DNA from 3 places in the Streptomyces roseochromogenus subsp. oscitans DS 12.976 genome. Region 1 is predicted to be linked to each of the others. Evidence: predicted binding sites of a transcription regulator. Region 1 holds the regulator's gene; each other region holds the start of a gene.
What was found. The regulator HrcA, encoded in region 1, represses chaperone genes, less so after heat shock. The targets are predictions, from matches to a motif close to TTNGCACTCNGNNNNNCNGAGTGCNAA.
Positions count from the first base shown of each region.

Region 2: the regulator HrcA is predicted to act here: its motif matches at 1,802-1,828, upstream of groES (co-chaperone GroES).
Region 3: the regulator HrcA is predicted to act here: its motif matches at 1,431-1,457, upstream of groL (chaperonin GroEL).

Region 1 covers NZ_CM002285.1:6,589,028-6,592,300, forward strand. The annotation lists gene M878_RS78260 (DUF3097 domain-containing protein) at 1-144, opposite strand, end outside; gene M878_RS78265 (MBL fold metallo-hydrolase) at 179-901, opposite strand; gene hrcA (heat-inducible transcriptional repressor HrcA) at 1,072-2,088, shown strand; gene dnaJ (molecular chaperone DnaJ) at 2,089-3,225, shown strand.
Region 2 covers NZ_CM002285.1:3,664,091-3,667,363, forward strand. The annotation lists gene groL (chaperonin GroEL) at 1-1,222, opposite strand, end outside; gene groES (co-chaperone GroES) at 1,347-1,655, opposite strand; gene M878_RS65530 (polysaccharide deacetylase family protein) at 1,996-2,796, opposite strand; partial or broken gene M878_RS65535 (polysaccharide deacetylase family protein) at 2,862-3,273, opposite strand, start outside.
Region 3 covers NZ_CM002285.1:5,153,180-5,156,452, forward strand. The annotation lists gene thrC (threonine synthase) at 1-235, shown strand, start outside; gene M878_RS71985 (MoaD/ThiS family protein) at 345-620, shown strand; gene M878_RS71990 (cold-shock protein) at 1,053-1,259, shown strand; gene groL (chaperonin GroEL) at 1,620-3,242, shown strand.

The DNA.
Region 1 (3,273 bases):
CACCGTGCCGGCCTCGCAGCGGATCACCGCGCCACAGAAGCCGGTACCGGGCTCCTCCACCACCAGGCCCGGCTCCGCCGGTACCTCCGGCGTGGGCTTCGGCCTCTTCCACGGTGGAGTCAGATCGGCGGAGTACTGGCGCATTCGGATGACGATAGGAGAAGCCTCACGTCGGCGCTCACGACACGCCGAAGCGCGTTGCCAGCTCGTCGCGTTGACGTCGTACGAACGCCGCGTCCACCACCGCTCCGTGACCGGGTACGTACAGCGCGTCCTCGCCGCCCAGGGACAGCAGCCGGTCCAGGGCGTCCGGCCAGCGGGACGGGACCGCGTCCGGACCCGCCTGGGGCTCGCCGGACTGCTCGACCAGGTCGCCGCAGAAGACCACCTCCGGGGAGCCGGGGATCAGCACCGCGAGATCGTGGGCCGTGTGTCCCGGACCCACGTTCGCCAGCAGCGCCTGGCGGCCCGCGCCCAGGTCCAGCGTCCACTCGCCGGAGACCAGATGGCCGGGCGGCACCAGCGCGTCCACCGCCTCGTCGGCGTCGGCCACCGGGAGCCCGTTGCGCACGGCGTCCAAGCGCAGTTCCGCGCGCTCGTAGGCGAAGACCGCGTCGACGCCCACGGCCGCGTAGATCTCCGTCCCCGCGAACGCCGCCGCCCCGAGGACATGGTCGAAGTGGGGATGCGTCAGCGCGAGATGGGTCACACGGCCGTCGGCCAGTTCCTCGGCCTGTGCCCGCAGCCGCGCGCCCTCGGCCAGGCTGGATCCGGCGTCCACCATCAGCGCCGTACCCTCCCCGAGGACCAGCCCGACCGTGCAGTCACAGCCGGGGAGGCGGCGGCGTCCGACGCCGGCGGCCAGCCGTTCCCACCCCAGCTCTTCCCAAGTCACCGTCATACCGCGACGCTAGCTGCACAAGCCGCCGCGACCGCACGACCTTGCCCCGGGTGTACCCGACAGCCGTACACTGGGCCCCAGAACGCTGGCACTCGCATGCGAAGAGTGCCAAGCGGACGGACGGCGGGACGGACGGGACAGAGGGGACGACGTGCTGGAGGTGCGCGCGAATGCTGAGTGAACGCAGGCTTCAGGTGCTGCGCGCCATCGTCCAGGACTACGTCGGCACCGAGGAGCCGGTCGGGTCGAAGGCCCTGACCGAGCGGCACAACCTCGGGGTCTCCCCGGCCACCGTCCGCAACGACATGGCGGCCCTGGAGGACGAGGGGTTCATCGCCCAGCCGCACACCAGTGCCGGGCGCATCCCCACCGACAAGGGCTACCGGCTGTTCGTGGACAAGCTGGCGGGCGTCAAGCCGATGACCGCGCCCGAGCGGCGGGCGATCCAGAACTTCCTGGAGGGCGCCGTCGATCTCGACGACGTGGTGGCGCGGACCGTGCGGCTGCTCGCGCAGCTCACCCGGCAGGTCGCCGTCGTGCAGTATCCGTCCCTGACCCGGTCCACCGTGCGGCATGTGGAGCTGCTCTCGCTCGCCCCGGCGCGCGTGATGCTCGTGCTGATCACGGACACCGGCCGGGTCGAGCAGCGGATGGTCGACTGCCCGGCGCCGTTCGGCGAGTCCTCCCTCGCCGATCTGCGCGCGCGGCTGAACAGCCGGGTCGCGGGTCGCCGGTTCACGGATGTGCCGCGGCTGGTCGAGGACCTGCCGGACGCCTTCGAGCCGGAGGACCGCGGTACGGTCTCGGCGGTGCTCTCCACCCTTCTGGAGACACTCGTCGAGGAGAACGAGGAGCGGCTGATGATCGGCGGCACCGCCAATCTCACCCGCTTCGGACATGATTTTCCCCTCATGATCCGGCCCGTCCTGGAGGCCCTGGAGGAGCATGTCGTGCTTCTCAAGCTCCTTGGCGAGGCGAAGGATCCGGGCGTGATGGTGCGCATCGGGCACGAGAACGCCCATGAGGGACTCAACTCCACCTCCGTGGTGTCGGTCGGTTACGGTTCGGGCGGCGAGGCGGTTGCCAAGCTCGGCGTGGTCGGACCGACCCGCATGGACTACCCGGGAACGATGGGAGCGGTACGCGCAGTGGCACGGTACGTCGGACAGATCCTGGCGGAGTCGTAAGTGGCCACGGACTACTACGCCGTTCTCGGCGTGCGCCGCGACGCGTCGCAGGATGAGATCAAGAAGGCGTTCCGCCGGCTCGCGCGCGAGCTGCACCCGGACGTCAACCCCGACCCGAAGACCCAGGAGCGGTTCAAGGAGATCAACGCCGCTTACGAGGTGCTGTCGGACCCGCAGAAGAAGCAGGTCTACGACCTCGGCGGCGACCCGCTCTCGCAGGCGGGCGGCGCCGGCGCGGGCGGCTTCGGGGCCGGTGGCTTCGGCAACTTCTCCGACATCATGGACGCGTTCTTCGGTACGGCGTCGCAGCGCGGCCCGCGCTCGCGCACCCGGCGCGGCCAGGACGCGATGATCCGCATCGAGGTCGAGCTGGACGAGGCGGCCTTCGGGACGACCAAGGACATCCAGGTCGACACCGCGGTTGTCTGCAACACCTGTAACGGCGAGGGCGCGGCGCCCGGTACGACCGCTCAGACGTGTGACATGTGCCGCGGCCGCGGTGAGGTCTCGCAGGTCACCCGGTCCTTCCTGGGCCAGGTCATGACCTCGCGGCCCTGCCCCCAGTGCCAGGGCTTCGGCACGGTCGTGCCGACGCCGTGCCCGGAGTGCGCCGGCGACGGCCGCGTCCGCTCCCGCCGCACGCTCACCGTGAAGATCCCGGCCGGTGTCGACAACGGCACGCGGATCCAGCTCGCCGGTGAGGGCGAGGTCGGCCCCGGTGGCGGTCCGGCCGGTGACCTGTACGTCGAGATCCACGAGCTGCCGCACCCGACCTTCCAGCGGCGCGGCGACGATCTGCACTGCACGGTGACGATCCCGATGACGGCGGCGGCCCTCGGCACCAAGGTGCCGCTGGAGACGCTGGACGGCATGGAGGAGGTCGACATCCGGCCCGGCACCCAGTCCGGCCAGTCGATCCCGCTGCACAACCGGGGTGTCACGCATCTGCGCGGCGGCGGCCGGGGTGACCTGATCGTGCATGTCGAGGTCACGACGCCGACCAAGCTGGATCCCGAGCAGGAGCGGCTGCTGCGCGAGCTGGCCAAGCTGCGGGGCGAGGAGCGGCCGCAGGGGCAGTTCCAGCCGGGGCAGCAGGGTCTGTTCTCGCGGTTGAAGGATGCTTTCAACGGTCGCTGACGCGTGCTGCGGTCGGCCTGGCCGGGGTTCCGGGGGTTGGCCCCCGGG
Region 2 (3,273 bases), 2.9 Mb from region 1:
CGACCGCGGCGCGGGTCGCGGAGATGGCGTCCTCCAGACGGTGCTTCTTCTCCTTCAGCTCCACCTCGGTGGCGGCGCCGACCTTGATCACGCACACGCCGCCGGCCAGCTTCGCGAGGCGCTCCTGGAGCTTCTCGCGGTCCCAGTCGGAGTCGGTGTTCTCGATCTCGGCCTTGATCTGCGCGACGCGGCCGTGCACGTCCTCGGACTTGCCGGCTCCGTCGACGAGGGTGGTGTCGTCCTTGGTGACCGTCACGCGGCGGGCGGAGCCCAGCACGTCCAGGCCGGCCTGGTCGAGCTTGAGGCCGACCTCCTCGGAGATGACCGTGGCGCCGGTGAGGATCGCCATGTCCTGCAGCATCGCCTTGCGGCGGTCGCCGAAGCCGGGGGCCTTCACCGCGACGGCGTTGAAGGTGCCGCGGATCTTGTTGACGACCAGGGTCGACAGGGCCTCGCCCTCGACGTCCTCGGCGATGATCAGCAGCGGCTTGGAGGAGCCGGCCTGGATGACCTTCTCCAGCAGCGGCAGCATGTCCTGGATGGAGGAGATCTTGCCCTGGTTGATGAGGATGTACGGGTCCTCCAGGACGGCCTCCATGCGCTCCTGGTCCGTCACGAAGTACGGCGACAGGTAGCCCTTGTCGAAGGCCATGCCCTCGGTGAAGTCCAGCTCCAGACCGAAGGTGTTGGACTCCTCGACGGTGATGACACCGTCCTTGCCCACCTTGTCCATCGCCTCGGCGATCAGCTCGCCGACCTGCTGGTCCTGGGCGGACAGCGCGGCGACGGCGGCGATGTCGGACTTCTCGTCGATCGGACGGGCCGTGGCGAGCAGCTCGTCGGAGACGGCCTTGACGGCGGCGTCGATGCCCTTCTTCAGGGCGGCCGGGGAGGCACCGGCGGCGACGTTCTTCAGACCCTCGCGGACCAGCGCCTGGGCGAGCACGGTGGCGGTGGTGGTGCCGTCACCCGCGATGTCGTTGGTCTTGGTCGCCACCTCCTTCACCAGCTGGGCACCAAGGTTCTCGTACGGGTCCTCGATCTCGACCTCGCGGGCGATCGTGACACCGTCGTTGGTGATGGTGGGGGCGCCGAACTTCTTGTCGATGACGACGTTGCGGCCCTTGGGGCCGATCGTCACCTTCACCGTGTCGGCCAGCTTGTTGACGCCGCGCTCGAGGGCGCGACGGGCGTCCTCGTCGAACTTCAGGATCTTCGCCATGACAGCGGGAGCCCTCTCGGAAATCTATGGGTGGAAAGACAACTGCGCCCCGGGCGCCCGGCTTCGTTATCGGTCGCGGGGGCCAGGGGCGCAGCTCAGGAGCAAAAGAGTCTGCTCGAGGTGATTACTTCTCGATGATCGCGAGCACGTCGCGAGCCGAGAGGACGAGGTACTCCTCGTTGTTGTACTTCACCTCGGTGCCGCCGTACTTGCTGTACAGGACGACGTCGCCGACCTTGACGTCGAGCGGAAGGCGCTCGCCGTTCTCGAACCGGCCCGGGCCCACAGCGAGGACGGCGCCCTCCTGGGGCTTCTCCTTCGCGGTGTCCGGGATGACCAGGCCAGAGGCCGTGGTCTGCTCGGCGTCCAGCGGCTGGACCACGATGCGGTCCTCAAGCGGCTTGATGGCAACCTTGGAGCTGGCGGTCGTCACGATCCGACCTCCCCCTTCGGAGATCTCACGGGGTTAACTGTCTGAGGTGGCGACCAGGTCGATCCGTCGTCGCGGGTGCCGGACCTGCCCGTCGCTTTTTTGGCACTCTCACTTGGGGAGTGCCAGAGCCGAGACTATGACCGCGATTAGCACTCGGTCAAGCGGAGTGCCAATGCCGTGCGGCGCGTCGGCGGAATCTCCTCCGCGCCGGGTTCCTGGTGGGCCGGTGTCGCCCCACCGTCCCGGGGGCTGGCGCCCCCAGACCCCGCTTCGGCCTGAACGGCCTCGTCCTCAAACGCCGGACGGGCTGTTTTTCGCCGGCCGGCGCCGGAAAAGTGCTCTACAGGTAGTCCTCCAGCCGCCCCACCGTCAGCCCCCGCTGCTGCACCCTCCGCAGCACCCCGGTCGTGCGCTCCCGCAAGGACACTCCCGTCGTCTCGTCCGGGCCGACCAGGATGATGTCGCCGGGGCGCAGGTGGTGTTTGCCGTGGATGTAGACGACGTCGGTCGGGGTCATCGCGGCGCGCCACAGGACGACGGCGGAGATGCCGCAGTCGGCCGCCGCGCGCAGGGTGGTGGTGTCGTACGAGGCGTACGGCGGGCGGAAGAGACGGGCGCGTACGCCGAGGCGGGATCTGAGCCTGCTCTGCTGGCCGCAGATCTCGGCACGCTGGGCGGCGTACGGCAGTCCGGCCAGCGCGCGATGGTCGAGGGTGTGGTTCTGGATGCCGGCGCCCAGCTGGTGCAGGCGGGCGAAGTGGCCGTAGCCGGGGCCCATGGCGCTGTCGGTGAGGAACATGCTGACCGGCAGCCGGAGTTCGCGGACCATGTCGACGAACCCGGGGTCCTTCTCGGCGCCGTCGTCGTAGGTGAGGAAGACGACCCGGTCGCGGGTGGGGATGTGGTCGACGACGCGGGGCAGGGCACGGCCGCCGGTCTGCGGGGCGAGGGCCAGGGCGCGGGCGGCGGGGCGCGGCGGGCGGGCGAGGGGCTCGGTCAGGCCCCAGCGGCGGTAGCTCTGGTCGGGGGCGGGGCCGTGCGGGCGTACGCCCTCGGCGGCCTTCTTGCCGAGGCGTTCGATGGGGTCGACGGACTGGGCGCAGCCGGCGAGGAGGAGGGCCGAGGCGAGGAGCGCGCTCAGGGACCGGTACGGGCGCCGCCCGCGGCCGGTCCTCGCGCGCTCCGCCCGCGGGCTCCCCCCCGGCCTCACAGGTAGTCCTCCAGGCGGGCCACGGCGTAGCCCTCGCGCGTGATCTTGTTCAGGAAGCGGCGCATGTCGTCGATCATCGTGCCGTTCCAGTCGGAGCGGCCGCGGAAGTGGGTGAGAACGATGTCGCCGCGGCGCATCTTCTGGTCGTCCTCGCGGTACTCCCAGTGGTCGACGAAGACCTCCTCGTTCCAGATCGGCGCGTACTTGATGCCACAGGACCTGGCGGCGCGCAGGGTGTCCTGGTTGTAGTTGCCGTAGGGCGGGCGGAAGACCGTCGGGCGCTTGCCGAACTGCTTCTCCATGATGTCCTGCATGTCGCAGATCTCGGTCTTCTGCTCCTCGTAGGACAGGCCCGGCAGGTAGGGGTGGTGCAGGGTGTGGTTGTCGAGGGTGTGCCCCTGGGACTGC
Region 3 (3,273 bases), 1.4 Mb from region 1:
CGACGCCATCAAACTGCTGGCCCGCACCGAGGGCATCTTCGCGGAGACGGCGGGCGGTGTGACCGTGGGCGTCACCCGCAAGCTGATCAAGGACGGCGTCCTGGACCCGACGAAGACCACGGTGGTTCTCAACACCGGTGACGGGCTGAAGACGCTGGACGCGGTGGCTGGTACAGGGCTGACCGCGACCATTCGTCCCAGCCTTGATTCGTTCCGCGAGGCCGGCCTCGCGTAACTGAGTTCGTCTGCGGGCCGGTGGGGGCTGGTCGTGCCCACGCGGCGGTAGCCGTACATCAAATACAGCCCCGCGCCCCTGGGGCGTCACCCTGACCGGAGGTTTCATCGTGAGCGTGACCGTTCGCATCCCGACCATCCTGCGCACCTACACCGGTGGGCAGGCCGAAGTGGCCGCCGAAGGCGCCACCCTCGCCGAGGTCATCGAGGACCTGGAGAAGAACCACACCGGGATCGCCGCCCGCGTCCTGGACGACCAGGGCAAGCTGCGCCGTTTCGTGAACGTCTACGTCAACGACGACGACGTCCGCTTCGAGCAGGGCCTTCAGACCGCCACCCCGGACGGCGCGGGTGTCTCCATCATCCCGGCGGTCGCCGGCGGCTGATCGTTACCTTGGGTAACTTCAGTTACCCATTGTTCATTGAATTGCCTCCTCCGTGAGAGAAGCGGAGGGGGCGATTCTGCGTGATTGAGCGCGGTACAGTTGGGGAACCTGGTCGCGGCCTTCGGGTCGCGAGCCCTGGATTCGTGCCGCACGCCCGACAAGAAGCAGCCAAAGTACGCGGGTTTTATGCGGCTTTTGTGGCCTTTGTGTGGCCCGACTTGCCCCGAAGTCGGGCGAATTCTCACCACATTCCGGACCGTTCCCGTCCAGAATTCTCGTCCGATTGACCTGTTGCAGACGGCAGTTGGACAGATACATTCAGCCGCGGTCGACGCGTTCCGGCGCACGCCCCCGACCGATTTGGGGGGTGAGGTCTGACCCGGGTCCGCGAAGTGTGGATCTGTGCAAGGGCCAGTAATAGGGGAGTTAGGCATGGCTCAGGGCACCGTCAAGTGGTTCAACGCGGAGAAGGGGTACGGCTTCATCGCGGTCGACGGTGGTGCGGATGTTTTCGTCCACTACAGTGCGATCCAGATGGACGGTTACCGCACCCTGGAAGAGGGACAGCGGGTCGACTTCGAGATCTCGCAGGGTCAGAAGGGCCCGCAGGCGGACATGGTCAAGCTGGCGACCAGCTGAAGCACGCGTCGGCTGACAGCGACGTTCTTCTGCTCATCTTCGAAGGGCCCGTACCTCCTGGGGTGCGGGCCCTTCGTCATGCCCGGCGCGCCCCCTGTTCATGCCCGGCGTTCATGCCCGGCGCCCCCCGTTCGCGCGCGGCTGAGCGAGGCCCCCGGCAGGCGCGAGGCGCTTGCACTCGGGCATGCCGAGTGCTAATCATTGGCGTTAGCACTCTGAAGGTGAGAGTGACAAAGAAGGACCGGGTCGGTGAGGTCCGCGGGCCACGTGGGGCAGGGAACCACAGGCCGGCGAACCGTCCGTCGCGGGCGCGGGCGCGGTCCGAAGGAATCACCCCCAGTCCTGGAGGGACCACTTCACATGGCCAAGATCATCGCGTTCGACGAGGAGGCGCGGCGCGGCCTCGAGCGCGGCATGAACCAGCTCGCGGACGCCGTCAAGGTGACGCTCGGCCCCAAGGGTCGCAACGTCGTCCTCGAGAAGAAGTGGGGCGCCCCCACGATCACCAACGATGGTGTCTCCATCGCCAAGGAGATCGAGCTCGAGGACCCGTACGAGAAGATCGGCGCCGAGCTGGTCAAGGAAGTCGCGAAGAAGACCGACGACGTAGCCGGTGACGGCACGACGACCGCGACCGTCCTGGCCCAGGCCCTGGTCAAGGAAGGCCTGCGCAACGTCGCCGCCGGCGCCAACCCGATGGCCCTCAAGCGCGGTATCGAGAAGGCCGTGGAGGCCGTCTCCGCCGCCCTGCTGGAGCAGGCGAAGGACGTCGAGACCAAGGAGCAGATCGCCTCCACCGCGTCCATCTCCGCCGCCGACACCCAGATCGGCGAGCTGATCGCCGAGGCCATGGACAAGGTCGGCAAGGAAGGCGTCATCACCGTCGAGGAGAGCAACACCTTCGGTCTGGAGCTTGAGCTCACCGAGGGCATGCGCTTCGACAAGGGCTACATCTCCGCCTACTTCGCGACCGACATGGAGCGCATGGAGGCGGCGCTGGAGGACCCGTACATCCTCATCGCCAACTCCAAGATCTCCTCGGTCAAGGACCTGCTCCCGCTGCTGGAGAAGGTCATGCAGTCGGGCAAGCCGCTGCTGATCATCGCCGAGGACGTCGAGGGCGAGGCCCTGTCGACCCTGGTCGTCAACAAGATCCGCGGCACCTTCAAGTCCGTCGCCGTCAAGGCCCCGGGCTTCGGCGACCGCCGCAAGGCCATGCTCGGCGACATCGCCATCCTCACGGGCGGCGAGGTCATCTCCGAGGAGGTCGGCCTCAAGCTGGAGAACGCGACCCTGGACCTCCTGGGCCGCGCCCGCAAGGTCGTCATCACCAAGGACGAGACCACCATCGTCGACGGCGCCGGCTCCTCGGAGCAGGTGGGCGGCCGGGTCAACCAGATCCGCGCCGAGATCGAGAACAGCGACTCGGACTACGACCGCGAGAAGCTGCAGGAGCGCCTGGCGAAGCTCGCCGGCGGTGTCGCGGTCATCAAGGCCGGTGCCGCCACCGAGGTGGAGCTCAAGGAGCGCAAGCACCGCATCGAGGACGCCGTGCGCAACGCCAAGGCGGCCGTCGAGGAGGGCATCGTCGCCGGTGGTGGCGTGGCCCTGCTGCAGGCCTCCTCGGTCTTCGAGAAGCTGGACCTGGAGGGTGACGAGGCGACCGGCGCCAACGCCGTGAAGCTCGCCCTGGAGGCCCCGCTGAAGCAGATCGCCGTCAACGGTGGTCTTGAGGGTGGCGTCGTCGTGGAGAAGGTGCGCAACCTGGCCGTCGGCCACGGTCTGAACGCCGCCACGGGCGAATACGTCGACATGATCGCCGAGGGCATCATCGACCCGGCGAAGGTGACCCGTTCCGCCCTGCAGAACGCCGCCTCCATCGCCGCGCTGTTCCTCACCACCGAGGCCGTCATCGCCGACAAGCCGGAGAAGGCCGCCGCGCCGGCCGGCGGCGGCATGCCGGGCGGTGACATGGACTTCTGATCGACCTGACGGTTGATCGCCTGTCCTTCGG